Regions from separate parts of the Photobacterium kishitanii genome, predicted to be linked through region 1. Evidence: predicted binding sites of a transcription regulator. Region 1 holds the regulator's gene; the other holds the start of a gene.
What was found. The regulator PurR, encoded in region 1, represses purine synthesis genes. The targets are predictions, from matches to a motif close to TNANGNAAACGTTTNCNTNA.

Region 1 (8,153 bases):
ATTTTATCACTGCCTTTAGGGGTTAAGACTTTAATAAAACCTTCGTCATAGCCATCAGCGATAGCACGATCTAAATCATCAAGTCCATAACGAGTGACTTCATAATCAATTCCTTGCGCTTGTGCTTCTTTTTCGTTAATACCGACACGGGCTAATTCTGGCGCAGTGTAAGTTACCGCAGGGATCACTGAATAATCGACTTTGAATTTCTTTAGCGCGCCAAAGAGACTATTTACAGCCGCATACCATGCTTGATGAGCTGCAACGTGTGTTAGTTGATAAGGGCCTGCAACATCACCTACAGCATAAATATTAGGGTATTGAGTTTGTAAATACTGATTAACGGCAACAGTACCACGTTCAGTTGTTGTAATACCAAGTTGTTCTAAGCCAAACCCTTGTACATTGGCTACTCGTCCTAACGCGAGCATTACTGCATCAAACTCAACCGTAATCAGTTGGTTATTATGTTCTAACACCGCAGATTGTGTGCGTTGTCCGTGTACATCAATAGTCGACTCAAAGCGTATTGCTTTATGCTGTAATAATAGTGTTACGCCATCGTGGGTGAGAGATTGTTCAATTAACGTTGCGGCGTCAGTATCTTCACGAATCAATAATTGTGGTGCCATTTCAACCATAGTGACCGCTGCACCTAAGCGACAAAAACTTTGGGCTAATTCACATCCAATCGGACCACCACCAAGAATCAATAATCGTTTAGGAAGCGCTTTAAGCTGCCAGATGGTATCAGAGGTTAAATAGTCGACGTCGTCTAAACCAGCAATAGCAGGAACAAGTGGCCGTGCGCCAGTGGCAATAACGATATTACGCGTAGTAATACGGCTGCCATTCACTTCAACCTCCCACGGAGACAAGATTTTTGCATCACCAGTTATGCAATTGACGCCAAGTTTGCTGTAACGCTCGATAGAATCATGGGGTTCAATTTTTTGAATAACATGTTGAATGCGCGCCATGACTTTAGAAAAATCAACACTGTTAATTTGAGCATCAATCCCAAGTCGTGCTGCATGATTAATATCAGCAGCGGTATGCGCCGCACGAATAAGTGCTTTAGACGGCACGCAACCAGTATTTAAACAATCACCGCCCATTTTGTGACGTTCAATCAGGGTTACTTCAGCTTTTACTGCTGCGGCAATATAAGCACTGACTAAACCACCAGCACCAGCACCGATAACCACTAAGTTTTGATCAAAGTGGGTGGGTTGTTGCCATTGTTGATAGCGTTTTTTATTTTTCATGATTTTCATTACCCATTTTACAATTAATGGGAAAAGTCCGAGTAAAAATAAAGACGTTAAAACGGGGGCAGAGATAATGCCACTCAGTGACTCTATTTTACCTAATTGGGTGCCGGCATTAATATAAACGGCAGTACCTGCTAACATACCTAATTGGCTAACCCAGAAAAACGTACGGGTTTTAATTGAAGTTAATCCCATTAATAGATTGATGAGGAAAAAAGGAAAAACAGGTATTAAACGTAAACTTAATAAATAGAAAGCACCTTCTTTTTCTATGCCTTTGTTTAGTGTCGCTAAGCGATGACCAAATTTTGATTGTACCCAATCACGTAATATAAAACGGCTTGATAGAAATGCTAACGTTGCACCAATGGTACTGGCGAACGACACTATAATGAGGCTGGTCCAAAAACCAAATAATGCAGCTCCTAATAAGGTTAATATAGATGCGCCAGGAATAGAAAGAGCCGTCACTAATACGTATAAACTGAAAAAGCTGACGTAGGCAATGACTGGATTTTCGGTAATATGGTGCTGTAAGGCTAATTGCTCACGCTTAGCATATTCAAGGGTAAGAAAATGACTCAGGTCAAAATAGAACCAAGTGCTAATAATCGTTGCGATGACAACCAATAATAAAATTTTGTTATTTTTCATCTAAGCTCCCTAGTGGTTTTTTATTTGAATCAGAAGAAGCTTGGGTTGTGTTTTTTTGAGAGTTGCTGCTTGTTTGTGGCTGAATTGGTAATGAGCAAAACCCTTGCGCAGGTACATCAAGTGCAGTATTAAATTTAGCTGATAAATTTTGAAAACTCACTAATGCTGTTAGCTCTACAATATCATCACTACTATACCAAGCAGCGAGTGCCGTAAGCATTTCGTCACTGACATGTTGTCCAGTAATTGTCATTGCTTCTGTATAGGCTAATACGGCTTGTTCTTGTTCTGAAAAGTACTCAGAAGATTGCCAATTTGCCAATGCTTTTATTTTTTCTACTGAGTGGCAACGTTCTGCGAGTTTCATACCGTTAGCATCGACACAAAATGCGCAATTATTAAGTTGTGATACACGGACACACACTAATGATCGTATAACGGCATCAATCGGTGATTTTTTACGGTCAAGATAACCAAAGAACAAAGCAACTAACCAGAAAAGAACAGGCTTACGTCCCCATAGTTTGGCGGGGTTGAGTACTTTGCCAAAATGGCGGGCTTGTAGCCACAGTAAAGGTTTTACCCATAATGAAAATGTATTTTTGGTTAGTATACGCAAGGTATATCCTTATTAAATGAAAGTTACACAAACTCTTAAGTAGCAAGACCGAGAGAAGTGACATTGTATTTCATTTAATAAAAAAAATTTTGATTATTCGAGAAATTGCTTGAAATAACAACAGCAAATAGAGTCTTTACCGTGTAGTTATGGCCGTAAATCGCACTAATGATATGAGAGCGTTGATGAATGATAAATAATCGTTGTCGAACGTTAAAGATACGTTTTAGGTAAGTGATATAGAACTGACATTTAAGAAATAAAAAATTATGTTTTATTGTGGTATTTAGATTATTTATTAATACGCATATTTAAATAAGTAATATTATGCAATTTTATTAAGATTAAATTTAGATGACAATGCTAGTAGGCGAATACAAATTCAGCTCTAGAATAAATTAAAGAGGCACAAGGCCTCTTTATTCTTAAGTGTCACTTAGCCAGTTGACGGATATATTTATTATAGTTTTGCTAGCAGTTCATTGCGTCTGCTTTCAGGTATTACTGACCAATGTTGGCCATGTATGGCACCTTCTAGTGCCCATAATAACTCTATACTTAAAGTCGTTTCTTGTGTTTTTTGTAACGCTTTATAAGCTTCGAGTGCACCAATATTATGTAACTGTTCAATAGTTTTAATACCTATTTTCTTGAGCATTCTTTCATTTGAAAGTCGTAAATTAGGTAAATCTTTAATTCTATCTGGAGTACAACATTCTTTGGCTTTTTTGTCTTCTTGTGCTGCTTTAAGTGAATATTTAGCTTGTTCTACTATTTTTTCAGGGTGTTCCCACCACTCATCAAGAATGGCATAGTGTTTCGTTGTTACAGGGAAACCACGTTTTTTATATATATAAGGTTCTAAACCCGCTTGTTTAAATTCCTCTTCTGTTTTTGAATTTGCTCGTAGATGGAGTTTATTATTAACCACTAGTGCGAACATTGCTTCGCCTGCGAAAATACCAAAGCCACCAAACATTGAGCGTGATTTTACATTACCTAAATGATCTAATAGTTTTAATGAGTTTTTTAATATTGCTTTGTCCATACTTCTACTCGATGAATAAATGAGTGTCAGCTAACATTAAAGTAGTCGTAAATTTACTTTATTATTAAAGCTATTTACATGAAAATTTAACTACTTTAAATCATCCATGCATTCCTCTATAAATAAAATAATCAGTATCGAAAGTTTATTTATAGCCTGTAAGTCTTTTGCTTACTATTATATGTATTTACACGAATCATTATATTCGATCTTTGAACAAGGTAAGTTTGAATATTAACGAAAGCTGGTGAATATGTGACATTGCTCGTATTTTTTGGTTGGAATGGTCGTTTTAAAAGCGGTGAGAATAGTAGTTATTATATAGAGTGAAAAAGCCAATATAAATATTGGCTTGATCAATAATTGACGGTATTAGCGTAAATCTTTTACAGATTTTCGTTCGACGATAGCCGGCGCCATTTCAAAAATTTGACGTTCGTGATCTTTATCTTTCATGCGCTCCATTAAAATCTTAATAGCTGTTTTGCCTAAACGACGTTTTGGTTGATGGATAGTCGTTAGTGGTGGCGCAAAGTAAGGTGCTAGATCAATGTTGTCATAACCGATGATTGAAATATCACCAGGTACACGTAATCCTGCTTGTTCAAACGTACTAATAAGTGCCATTGCCATAATGTCATTAAAGCAAAAAATAGCCGTTGGGCGTTCAGTCATTGCAATATATTTCTCAGCGGCTTTTACTGCTGAATCACACTCAAAGTCACCTTCAAGGATCCAGTCTTCGTTAACCGCTAAGTTTGCTTCTGCCATTGCTTTATTAAAGCCTTTTAGGCGCTCACGACAAGTAGACTTGTCATTGTGGCCAGATAAGCAACCAATGAGAGTATGACCATGATCGATAAAGTATTTGGTCGCTATATAGCCACCTTGTTCTGCATTATCTTGAATTTTATCGGTATGTGGACTCTCTGGGCCCCAATCCATAATCACCATTGGTAAGTCTTTTTGGCGCTCAAGAAGATCCAATAATTTTTGGTCAAGATCAGAACACATCACTAATAAGCCATCGACACGTTTTTCTGCAAGCATGCGTAAGTAATCGCGTTGCTTAGAAAGATTCCCTTCGGTATTACATAAAATTAGGGTGTAGCCTTCACGATAGCAATACTCTTCAACACCATGTACAACTTCAGCAAAAAAAGGGTTGGTCGACTTTGTTACTAGCATGCCAATAGTACGGGTGGTATTACATTTTAGACTACGCGCAACAGCACTTGGTGCATAGTTAAGGTCTTCAACTGCCGCAAGTACTTTTTTCTGTGTTGCTTCTGCTACAAAGCGCGTTTTATTGATCACGTGTGAAACTGTTGTGGTTGAAACCCCAGCCATACGTGCAACATCTTTAATGGTTGCCATATTTATTCTTCTAATAATGAGCGCTAGAGGCGTTTCTAGCTAATAGTGTGGTATCAAATTGAGTAATCACTGAGATTAATAAAATCCATCTTACTTATGTAAAGCATCTCGTTAATTATTCAATTTGACACCGATTCAGTGCCTATTACAGACTTTAATTGTATTCAACGCCAAAATCCGCATTTATTTTGCGGCTTTATAATTATTGCATATTTTTCAAGTGTAATCGCTTGCGTTCACATTTTACTGAGTGTTGAGCGTAGTGCAACGATTCTATTGTTTTGGATTAAATTATTTGATGCTATCAACAAAAAAACGTAAATTTCAGCAAATTTATCGTCGTGTTACTGAAATTTACTTGATGGATTCATTAATGATGCTGTTTTTTAACACGATGATAATAGGTAAGGGTAACCATGAATAGGGTGGGAGTGAACGGAAACTTGCCAGCCATAGACGGCATTAATCACTGCTGGATCTAATGCTTGCCATGGTGAACCATCCGCTTGAATTTTCCCGTGTTGAATAATTACCATTCTTTGAGCGTACTGCGCCGCTAAATTGAGATCATGTAATACTACGATCACCGCAGCACCTTGTGCAGCCATTGCCTGTGCGGCTTGCAGCGTTTTATGTTGATGGGCTAAATCCAGTGCTGAGGTTGGTTCATCTAACATTAAGATACACTTGTTATTAGCTTGGCTTAGTTGCGTTAATACTCGCGCGAAATGGATCCGCTGTTTTTCTCCGCCGGATAAGGTTGGATATAAGCGTTGAGAGAGATGAATAACATCAGTGTTGTGCATAGTTTGGGTGGTTATATGATCTATTTCCTGACGTGATAAGCAAAGAGGCATGGTGCCAAGCTCGACCACTTCTTTACATGTAAAAGCAAAAGAGAGTGAGCTATGTTGCGGTAATATACCTAAATGGCGTGCTAGTTCTGCGCGTTGCCACTCATTAATATCACGATCGAAAAATGCCACATCACCGCTTTCAGGGGTCATTTCACCACATAATATTTTGAGAAGGGTACTTTTACCTGCTCCATTAGGGCCTAAAAGCGCAGTGACTTCACCCGCTTTAATATCAATACTGAAGTTATCTAATAATACTTTATCGGCTAATGTGAGCTGTAAGTTGCGTGCTGTAATCGCCGTCGAGTGTGAGAATGTCGCCGTCATGCGATTCTGCCTTTTTGCTTATTAAGTAAATAGATGAAAAATGGTGCGCCTAAGATAGCAGTAATAATACCCACCGGAAGTTCTTGTGGTGCAAAGGCACTACGAGCGATCATATCTGCGACGAGCAGTATTAAAGCGCCTAAAATAGCGGAAATTGGTAATAATGTTCTATGGTTTGGCCCTGAAATCATACGACCTAAATGAGGGATCACCAGCCCTATAAAGCCAATCGGGCCTGTAATCGCCACCGTGATCCCTACACCTGCGGCACACACAATAATTAAACTGCGTTTGAGGTGTTGAACATTAACGCCCATATGACGAGCTTCAGCTTCGCCCAATAAAAACGCATTGAGTGCATTGGCTTGGCGGTAACAATAATAATAAATCACTATCAGACTCATAAAAGCTAAGCCAATATTAGGCCAAGTTGCGCCTGCGAGAGATCCCATTGACCATAAAGAAAAATCACGTAGGGCTTGGTCATCCGCAATATAATTCAGTAATCCTAATCCTGCACCTGAAATTGCCCCAATCGCAACACCAGCCAGTAACATGACGACCACAGAAGTCCCGTTTTTATCGGTGCCAAGGTGATAGACCAAATAGGTACTGATGGCCCCGCCTAAAAAGGCAAAAAAGGGTACTGCGCCAATATTCATTAATAATGGGTATTGAGCCATCAATGGTGCAAATAAAATGATCGCAAAAGCAGCCCCAAGTCCTGCGCCGCCAGAAATACCAATAATACCTGGATCGGCAAGAGGGTTACGAAATAGTCCTTGTAGGACCGCACCACAAATAGCCAATATTGCACCAATAGCAATGCATAATAGTGTCCGTGGTAAGCGTATCTGGTGAATCACTAAATCAACGTGGGCGGCGAGTTGGTGCTCGCCAGGTAATAGGGCAATAAAGCTGTCTTTATAGCTAATGTCCATTGGACCAATCGCAATTGAGCTTAGTAGCGCAAATAACAGCGAGCCCATACTGATCGCGTAAATGACAGGCGGGGAAATACGAGTGACATTCATGGTGACATTTATCTCAGATTACGACTGTGGGTAAAAAACGCGATTGAGGCGCATGGCTTCATTAATACTGTGAATACCTAAACCACCAATTAATGCGGTACCGTCAATGACAGCAATAGCATTATTTTTCGCAGCAGGGGTCGCCGCTAACACCGGCATCTTTTTCACTAGCTGTGCCATATTTTTAATCGATGCTGTAGTGCGACTACTCAATAAAATAATGTCGGGTTGCATCTGTAGAATAGCTTCAGTCGATACCGGTTTGTAATTTGTCACTACGGTTGCTGCAGGGTTAATCGCACCCGCTAAAGTAATAATACTGTCTGCGGTAGTGTTTTTACCCGCAACACTGATTGGGCGACCATCGTGAATCATTAAGAACAACACTTTCTTGGGTTGTGTTTGGTGTAAGTTGTGTTGCTTAATATTGTCGACGGTGGTTGTGATTTGTTGCTTAAGCTGCTGCGCTTGTTGTTGATGCTGAGTTAAGGTTGCTACTTGATCGATGCGATGGAATAAATCATTGACAGTTTCACCACCATTAACAATATCAACCTCAATCCCTGATTGTTTTAGCAAGGTTAATGTCTTTGGTGGACCCATTTCATCTGAGCCAATGATTCTTGTTGGTGCTAACGCAATCAAACTCTCCGCTGAAAGTTGACGGTGATAGCCCACTTTAGGGATCGCATCAGCAACCAATGTTTTACTGGTGACATCCACTGCTATCAATTGTTGCTTAGCACCTAAGGCGTTAATAATCTCAGTAATTGCAGCGCCAGCACTAATGATACGAGACGAGTCTGGAGTAGCTTGAGCATGTGCCATTGGTGATAATACACTTGAAGCTGTCATTAATAGGGTTGCTGTAAAGAGTACTTTTCGAGAAATTTGACGCCAAGAAGGTGTGATTAAAAGAGAGTTTTGACGGTCCATTATTGTTGATCTTCCATTAATAGTTGA
Region 2 (8,153 bases), 910 kb from region 1:
ACTTGATAGATATATTTATAAAATATAACCACGACAGATACATATGATTTAATATTTGCATCAATAGGAATATTGTATACCTATATCACACTTTCATGATGAGCGGGGTGATATCGTTATAGCTCAACTTCTTAACGACAAATAAAAATGCCTACATTAATTGCTCACCGTGGAATGTCTTCACTTGCTCCTGAAAATACATTATCTGCATTCTCATTATGTAAAGATTCTAAAGTACGATGGTTTGAATGTGATGTTGATATATTACAAGATGGAACAGTTATTATTTCACATGATGATTGCTTAGATAGATGTACAGATAAAAAAGGACGATTGTATGATATTAGTCATAATGATTTATCAACAATAGATGCTGGTAGTTGGTTTAGTGATGACTATATTGGAGAAAGATTACCAACAATCCAGCAGTTGATTTCATTGATTAATGAGAAAGAACTAAATGTAAATATAGAAATAAAATCTTGTGCAGAGAGCGCAAAATTAAGTCATCTTTTAATAGATAATTTAATTTTAGCTCTTGAAAAACTAGATCCTCAAAGAGAATTAATTGTGTCTAGTTTTAATTTCTTAGCCTTATCTGAATTTAAAAATAAAAGACCTCAAACTAAAGTTGCCTGTTTATTTGAAAATAATAATATATGGGATGATTGGCATTCTATTATAGAATGGTGTAAAGCCGAATATATTCATCCAGAAGATAAAGGATTAACACGAGAGATGGTTAATAAATTTAAAGCATCTGGTGTTAAAATTAATGTTTGGACAGTAAATAGTTTATCTCGTGCCAATGAACTATTTAATTGGGGAGTGGATGGGATTTTCACTGATATTGCGCATAAATTCCCTTCTAAATACAAATATTAAAAAACAGGTCTTGATATGAATCTCTTTGAAAAAATAGGGTTTTCAGGAAAAAAACAAGTCCTCGGATTTTTCTCTGTTGTTCTATCAGGGCAAATTATATATTCTGGATTTGAAGCATTTAAAGGTACGTTTTATGACCTCTTACTTGAAGTTCTAAAAATAAACAATACACAGATGGGTATATTGTTTACATTGATAGGCTCTGCAATTTTCTTTTACATACCTGCCGGATGGATTAATAATCGTTTCCCTGTTAAATCAATATTAATAACTAGTTTATTAATAAGGTTTATCACTATGATGGGTGTTATTTTTTTATCTCCAAGTTTTCATATGTTAATGGTTATTGCAGGTATCTGGGGATTAGTTGACTCTGCATTTTGGCCTGCCGTTGTAAATGGTGTGACATTAATGTCTGGCGATAATAATAAAGGTATGGCATTTGGTTTACTTGAATCAGTACGTCGCGCCTCTGAAATGGGGATGAATGCTATTATTGTAGGAATAATGGCATTATTAGGCGGTTCTATTTTAGTTTTCCAAAGTGCTATTATCATTTATACATTACTTATTTTACCCATGATTTTTTGTGTTTGGAAATTTGTACCTAATAATAGAATGGAGATAATAAAAGGAGAAAGTAAAAATAAAGAAGCTCTTAATGGCTTACTACATGTATTAAAAATGCCAACAGTGTGGCTAGCAGCTATTACTTCTTTAACTGTATATTGGATATACATCACTCTAATTTATACAGTTCCTTACTTACAGGCTGTTTTTGGATTATCAACAGAACAAGCCGCATTGTTTGGTATTATTAATACAGGTGCTATGGGTGTAATTTCCGGATTAATATCTGGTTCAATCGCTGATTTTATTTTTAAATCTTCAATTAAAATGATGTTTTTTGCACTATTCTTAACAATTATATCTTTATCTATTACGATATTTTTGCCTAAAGAACAAAATATGTTATTCATTAATATAATTTTATTAATGTGCTTTTCGTTTAGTATTTTTTTAGCTAAAGGAATTATTCTGGCTCCAGTAGCAGAAGCCGGCGTTCCTAAAAGTTATACCGGTTCAGCGATGAGTATTGGATCATTTGCTGCATATTCTTCTGTATTTTGGGCTTATGCATTAAATGGTTGGATTATTGATACATATCCAGCAATCAAAGCATATCAAATCATTTTTGGAATAGGTTTAATCGTTGCTATTATTGGTATGATTACATCATTTGCACTGATAATAATGAAAAAACGAACTAATGAAATATTAGTCATTAAGCATAATTAATATTTAATACACTCGTTCGTTAATGCTCAAAAGGCTACCGCTTAGGTAGCCTTTTTATGTACAGCGGTTACGCATATATTAAATCGCATAAATATCCATACTGTTCAATAGTGTTCTTTAACCACTATTTACTTTGGGAGCAACAACCTTATATGCAACTATTTTAACCATACTGCTATTGTTGTGATCTATAGCTAATTTAACTATTCAGCTAAGGTATAAACTAACACTAACTTAAGCTAAAAGATAAATTAAAACCTTGTATATTCAGTTGATTACGTATAGTTACGTTTATCTTTGTGCTTAATAAACTTAATAAATTTATGATTTGGAGAGACAAATGAAAGCTGTTTTTTCTGGTAAAGATCGTAATAACGAAAGCGCGACATACTGGTTTGATGTTTCAATCAACGTCACGGGTGAAGCGGATGGAATGGTGCTCGGGGTAGTTGAAAATAATAACAAAGATATTTGCATTGTTGACAGTGAATCACACTGTATTAAAGGCTCTTGGTTTGCACCTTATGTAACCAACTTGCCAGATTATGTATCTACTGCAGAAAGAGCACTTTAGATAATAAAATGATCGTTGCTATGGGTAGTCTGAGACTGCCCTTTTTTAGCTATGTATCAATATAACAAGGCCGTTAGACGGCCTTATATTAAGCATATTCTTAAATATAATTTACCACGTTAAACCACATGCGCTCGCTTTTGCTTTCGCTAAACTGTAGTACTTACGCTTAACTAAATAATTACCGTCGTTTTTAAGCCCTTCAATATGTAGCCACTTATTTTTACCGAAACGTGCTTTAACTGGTACGCCAACAGCAAAGCGTTTGCCTGATTGATATTTTGCAACGTAAAAAGAATCTCGTACTTTAAAAATATAACCATTATTACCACAGATTCTAGCGCTCTCAACACGACCTTTTTTAGTCTCGCCCCAAGAACCCCAATCATTAGCCTGTGCTGGTACTGAAGTTATCGCCACTAAACCAACTAATAATCCTAAAATAGTTTTTTTCATAACACCACCAAAAGTAAACTTGAGAGTTTATTTTAATGGTTATCTCTATAAACAAAAGCAAAATAACGCTTAAAAATCAAAAATTGACAAACGTCAGCGAAATGCATCTCTAGCGGTATTGGGAAACATTTAAATATATCGTTAAGACATATAACAACTGTTTATTACGCCACTTATAGTGCATGTTTTATTGGTAATATCCTAGCTCATGAATTAACAGCTCATAATAAAAGCCTTAGGTTCCCTACTATCTTTACGTGCATTTACTGGAATGGAATAAAATCGACGATTAGATCAGAAAATTTTCATGTTTGGCATAAACGCAAAAAAGGCTTTGAACAATAAGTTCAAAGCCTTCTTAACAAATATTTTTAATGGTTAAGGCTGAGCCTTAACACTGACTTTACTTAGTCATGTTGCCGCTTTTGTACATAGTAGCGAATACAGGAGTGTAAAGTGCGATAATTTTATTAACGATACCAGTCATTTCTTTTTCCTCAATAAACTAAGCTTTAAATAATACAACCATAGCCTAACCATTGACTCTATAAGGCTTGCGGTCGTGTTTCGATGGAGGCCATTATAGATATTTTAATGGCCTTGAAAAATGATAAAAACAGCTACTTCAGATTAGTTTTAGTAATGATTAATGCGGTTGAATTACGATTTTATTTTTATAAAAAAACACAGATCATCGCCACAAAAAAAGACCGCTATCTGCGGTCTTTTTCAAACTTAGTTATTAGGAAATAATAAAATATTATCCAAGTAACTCATTAGCATTATTAACAATATTTTCTACTGTAAAACCAAACATCTTAAATAGTTCATCTGCAGGCGCTGATTCACCAAAAGTTGTCATACCAATAATACGACCGTTAAGGCCAACATACTTATACCAGTAATCGGCAATACCCGCTTCAATAGCAATACGTGCTGTTACATTAGCTGGCAATACACTTTCACGGTAAGCAGCATCTTGTTTATCAAATAAATCAGTTGCAGGCATAGAAACCAAACGAACTTGACGACCTGCAGCCGTTAATTCTGCATAAGCTTGCGCAGCAATACCAACTTCAGATCCCGTCGCAATAAGAATAAGCTCTGGCTCAGCAGTACAATCTTTAAGAATGTAACCACCTTTAGTGATATTAGTGACTTGCTCAGCATTACGATCTTGCTGATCAAGATTTTGGCGTGAGAAGATCAATGCTGTCGGACCATCTTTACGCTCTATCGCATATTTCCACGCCACAGCAGATTCAACCTGATCACAAGGACGCCAAGTACTCATATTTGGTGTTAAGCGCAGTGATGCGACTTGCTCAACCGGTTGGTGAGTTGGACCATCTTCACCTAAGCCAATTGAATCGTGAGTATAGACCTGAATGTTTTGCACTTTCATTAATGCTGCCATCCGCAATGCATTACGCGCGTATTCCATAAACATTAGGAAAGTTGCACCATAAGGAACAAAACCACCATGTAATGCAATACCATTAATGATGGCTGTCATACCAAACTCACGCACACCGTAATGAATATAGTTACCAGAAGCATCAGTCGGTGTCAGTGATTTAGAACCAGACCACATGGTTAAATTAGAGGGTGCTAAATCGGCTGAGCCTCCCATAAATTCAGGCAGTAATTGACCATAAGCTTCTAACGCATTTTGTGAAGCTTTACGTGAGGCGATATTGGCAGGATTGGCTTGTAAATCAGCAATAATGTTCGACGTTGCAACTTCCCAATTAACAGGTAAGTCGCCATTCATACGACGGGTAAATTCAGCGGCTAATTCAGGAAAAGCAGCGCTGTAGGCGGCAAACTTTTTATTCCATGCAGCTTCTTTAGCATTACCCGCTGCTGTTGCATCCCAATTAGTAGCAATATTAGCTGGAATTTCAAATGGGCCATGGTTCCAACCTAAGAACTCACGTGCTGCAGCTATTTCTTCCGTACCCAATGGTGCACCATGACAATCATGCGAACCGGCTTTATTAGGTGCACCAAAACCGATGATGGTTTGGCAACAAATAAGAGTTGGCTTGGTTGTTTCAGCTTTCGCCGCTTCAATCGCTGCATTAATCGCTTCAGCATCATGGCCATCAACAGTTGAAATGACATGCCAACCGTAAGCTTCAAAACGTTTTGCAGTATCGTCGGAGAACCAACCTTCTACTTCACCATCAATAGAAATACCGTTGTCATCCCAAAAAGTAATTAACTTACCTAGGCCTAATGTGCCAGCAAGTGAACACGCTTCATGAGAGATACCTTCCATCATGCAACCATCACCCATAAAAGCATAAGTGTAGTGGTCAACAATATCATGACCTGGCTGGTTAAATTGCTCAGCCATCGATTTCTCAGCTAATGCCATACCAACTGCATTAGTTATGCCTTGGCCGAGAGGGCCGGTTGTGGTTTCAATGCCTGGAGCATACCCATATTCCGGATGACCTGGCGTTTTTGAATGTAATTGACGGAAATTTTTAAGATCATCAATCGATAAATCATAACCTGTTAAATGAAGCAGAGAGTAAATAAGCATTGAGCCATGACCATTTGATAAAATAAAACGATCACGATCAACCCAGTTTGGGTTATGGGGGTTATGGTTCAAATGACCACGCCACAATACTTCAGCAATATCTGCCATTCCCATTGGTGCACCAGGGTGACCTGAATTCGCTTGTTGCACACCATCCATACTAAGTGCACGAATTGCATTGGCTAGTTCTTTACGCGACACCGCATTACTAGAAGACATATCTGCTCCAAATAGTCATAAAATAATAATTTACGAATAAATAATGACGCCATTTATTAGCGATCACTTGATTTCGGTTGAATATTGTCTCAAAGAGGCACCACCAACTGCAATCGTTTTCGTTTTTAAAAAAGTTAATTTATTCAATAATATGCAACCAATGTTAATTTAAGTTTTTACATTTAAAATAGTCACAATAAAAAGCTTAGTATTTAATAGGTTGGGATTTTGACTAAATCCTTACATATTACATTGTTGATTTTATAACTAGTCGGGGTATTATGGACGTCTAGACGGAGGTAGCTCCATACATGTAAACGTATGGAATGCAATGTAGTATCAGTATTACCGCTACCGTTCTAATAAATTTATGAATATAAGTGAGATCACCAATGGCTAAACACTTGTTTACTTCTGAGTCGGTATCGGAAGGACATCCAGATAAAATTGCAGACCAAATTTCAGATGCAGTCTTGGATGCAATTCTAGAGCAAGACCCGAAAGCGCGTGTTGCTTGTGAAACTTACGTAAAAACTGGCATGGTAATGGTCGGTGGTGAAGTAACCACATCAGCTTGGGTTGATATCGAAGAAATCACCCGTGAGACAGTACGTGAAATTGGTTATGTTCACTCTGATATGGGCTTTGATGCTAATTCTTGTGCTGTGTTAAATACCATTGGTAAGCAATCACCAGACATCAACCAAGGCGTTGATAAAACTGACCCTAAAGAACAGGGTGCTGGTGACCAAGGTATTATGTTTGGCTACGCAACCAACGAAACTAAAGAATTGATGCCTGCACCAATTACTTATGCTCATCGTCTTGTTCAACGTCAAGCGCTTGTACGTAAGAATGGTAGCCTACCTTGGTTACGTCCTGATGCTAAATCTCAAGTAACGTTTGAATACGATCAAGGTAAGATTGTTGGTATTGATGCAGTTGTGCTATCAACTCAACACAGTGATTCAATCTCAACAGCAGATCTACGTGAAGCTGTAATGGAAGAAATCATCAAGCCAGTATTACCAGAAGAGTGGCTACGTAAAGAGACTAAATTCTTTATCAACCCAACCGGTCGTTTTGTTATTGGTGGCCCAATGGGTGACTGTGGTCTAACTGGCCGTAAAATTATCGTTGATACCTACGGCGGCGCAGCGCGTCACGGCGGCGGTGCATTCTCAGGTAAAGATCCATCAAAAGTTGACCGTTCAGCAGCATACGCAGCACGTTACGTAGCGAAAAATATCGTTGCCGCTGGTATGGCTGACCGTTGTGAAATTCAACTTTCATACGCAATCGGTGTTGCTGATCCAACATCTATCATGATTGAAACGTTTGGTACTGAGAAAGTACACCCAGAAATTATTATTGAGTCGGTTCGTCAGCACTTCGACCTACGCCCATACGGCCTACAAGAAATGCTAAACTTACTGCAGCCTATCTATAAAAAGACTGCTGCATATGGTCACTTTGGTCGTGATGAATTCCCTTGGGAAAAAACTGACAAAGTAGACGCACTACGCGACTTCGCTAAACTTAAATAATAATAAATTTAAGTTTATCAAAAACTAAGGGACGATAATTCGTCCCTTTTTTTATTCCTAAAATAAAATAATCGTTAATATTTATCCTCCAGTGTATAGTCAGCAGTGTTTATTCTCCGCTCTGTAACACGTTAATCTAGGATATTTCAAGTTATGACTCCGCTACAAAAGCAAGTGCTTACTCACGTAGAGTGCTGTATCAAACATGCCAATCAACGCCTCAACAAACGACTACAAATACCAACCGTCAACTTTAATCAGCGTGGCAAAATTGCTGGTACTGCCCATCTACAAAAATGGGAATTACGTTTTAATCCAATACTACTGGCTGAAAATCCTGATGCCTTTCTTAATGAAGTCGTTGCCCATGAAGTCGCCCATTTAGTGGTATTTAAATTATTTGGTCGCGTGCGCCCTCATGGTCGTGAATGGCAACTAATCATGACTGAAGTATTTAATGTAACGCCTAAAACCACCCATAACTTTAATGTTAGTTCAGTCGCTGGCACCCGCTATATTTACCTTTGCCCTTGTAGTGAATACCCACTAACAATTCGACGCCATAATAAAGTAAAACGAGGCCAAGCTAGTTATTACTGCCGTAAATGCAAACAACCAT

Region 2: metK (methionine adenosyltransferase) is a predicted target of PurR. The motif match lies at 6,093-6,112, and genes of this name have one in related genera.

What each region holds. Positions count from the first base shown of each region.
Region 1 covers NZ_LN794352.1:1,419,134-1,427,286, forward strand. The annotation lists gene PPBDW_RS06775 (FAD-dependent oxidoreductase) at 1-1,928, opposite strand, end outside; gene PPBDW_RS06780 (carboxymuconolactone decarboxylase family protein) at 1,918-2,547, opposite strand; gene PPBDW_RS06785 (TfoX/Sxy family DNA transformation protein) at 3,008-3,595, opposite strand; gene purR (HTH-type transcriptional repressor PurR) at 3,968-4,972, opposite strand; gene PPBDW_RS06795 (heme ABC transporter ATP-binding protein) at 5,359-6,156, opposite strand; gene PPBDW_RS06800 (FecCD family ABC transporter permease) at 6,153-7,190, opposite strand; gene PPBDW_RS06805 (heme/hemin ABC transporter substrate-binding protein) at 7,209-8,126, opposite strand; gene PPBDW_RS06810 (ExbD/TolR family protein) at 8,126-8,153, opposite strand, start outside.
Region 2 covers NZ_LN794352.1:504,182-512,334, reverse strand. The annotation lists gene PPBDW_RS02655 (glycerophosphodiester phosphodiesterase family protein) at 148-885, shown strand; gene PPBDW_RS02650 (MFS transporter) at 901-2,184, shown strand; gene PPBDW_RS02645 (hypothetical protein) at 2,525-2,758, shown strand; gene PPBDW_RS02640 (hypothetical protein) at 2,870-3,214, opposite strand; gene tkt (transketolase) at 3,975-5,987, opposite strand; gene metK (methionine adenosyltransferase) at 6,380-7,534, shown strand; gene PPBDW_RS02625 (SprT family zinc-dependent metalloprotease) at 7,688-8,153, shown strand, end outside.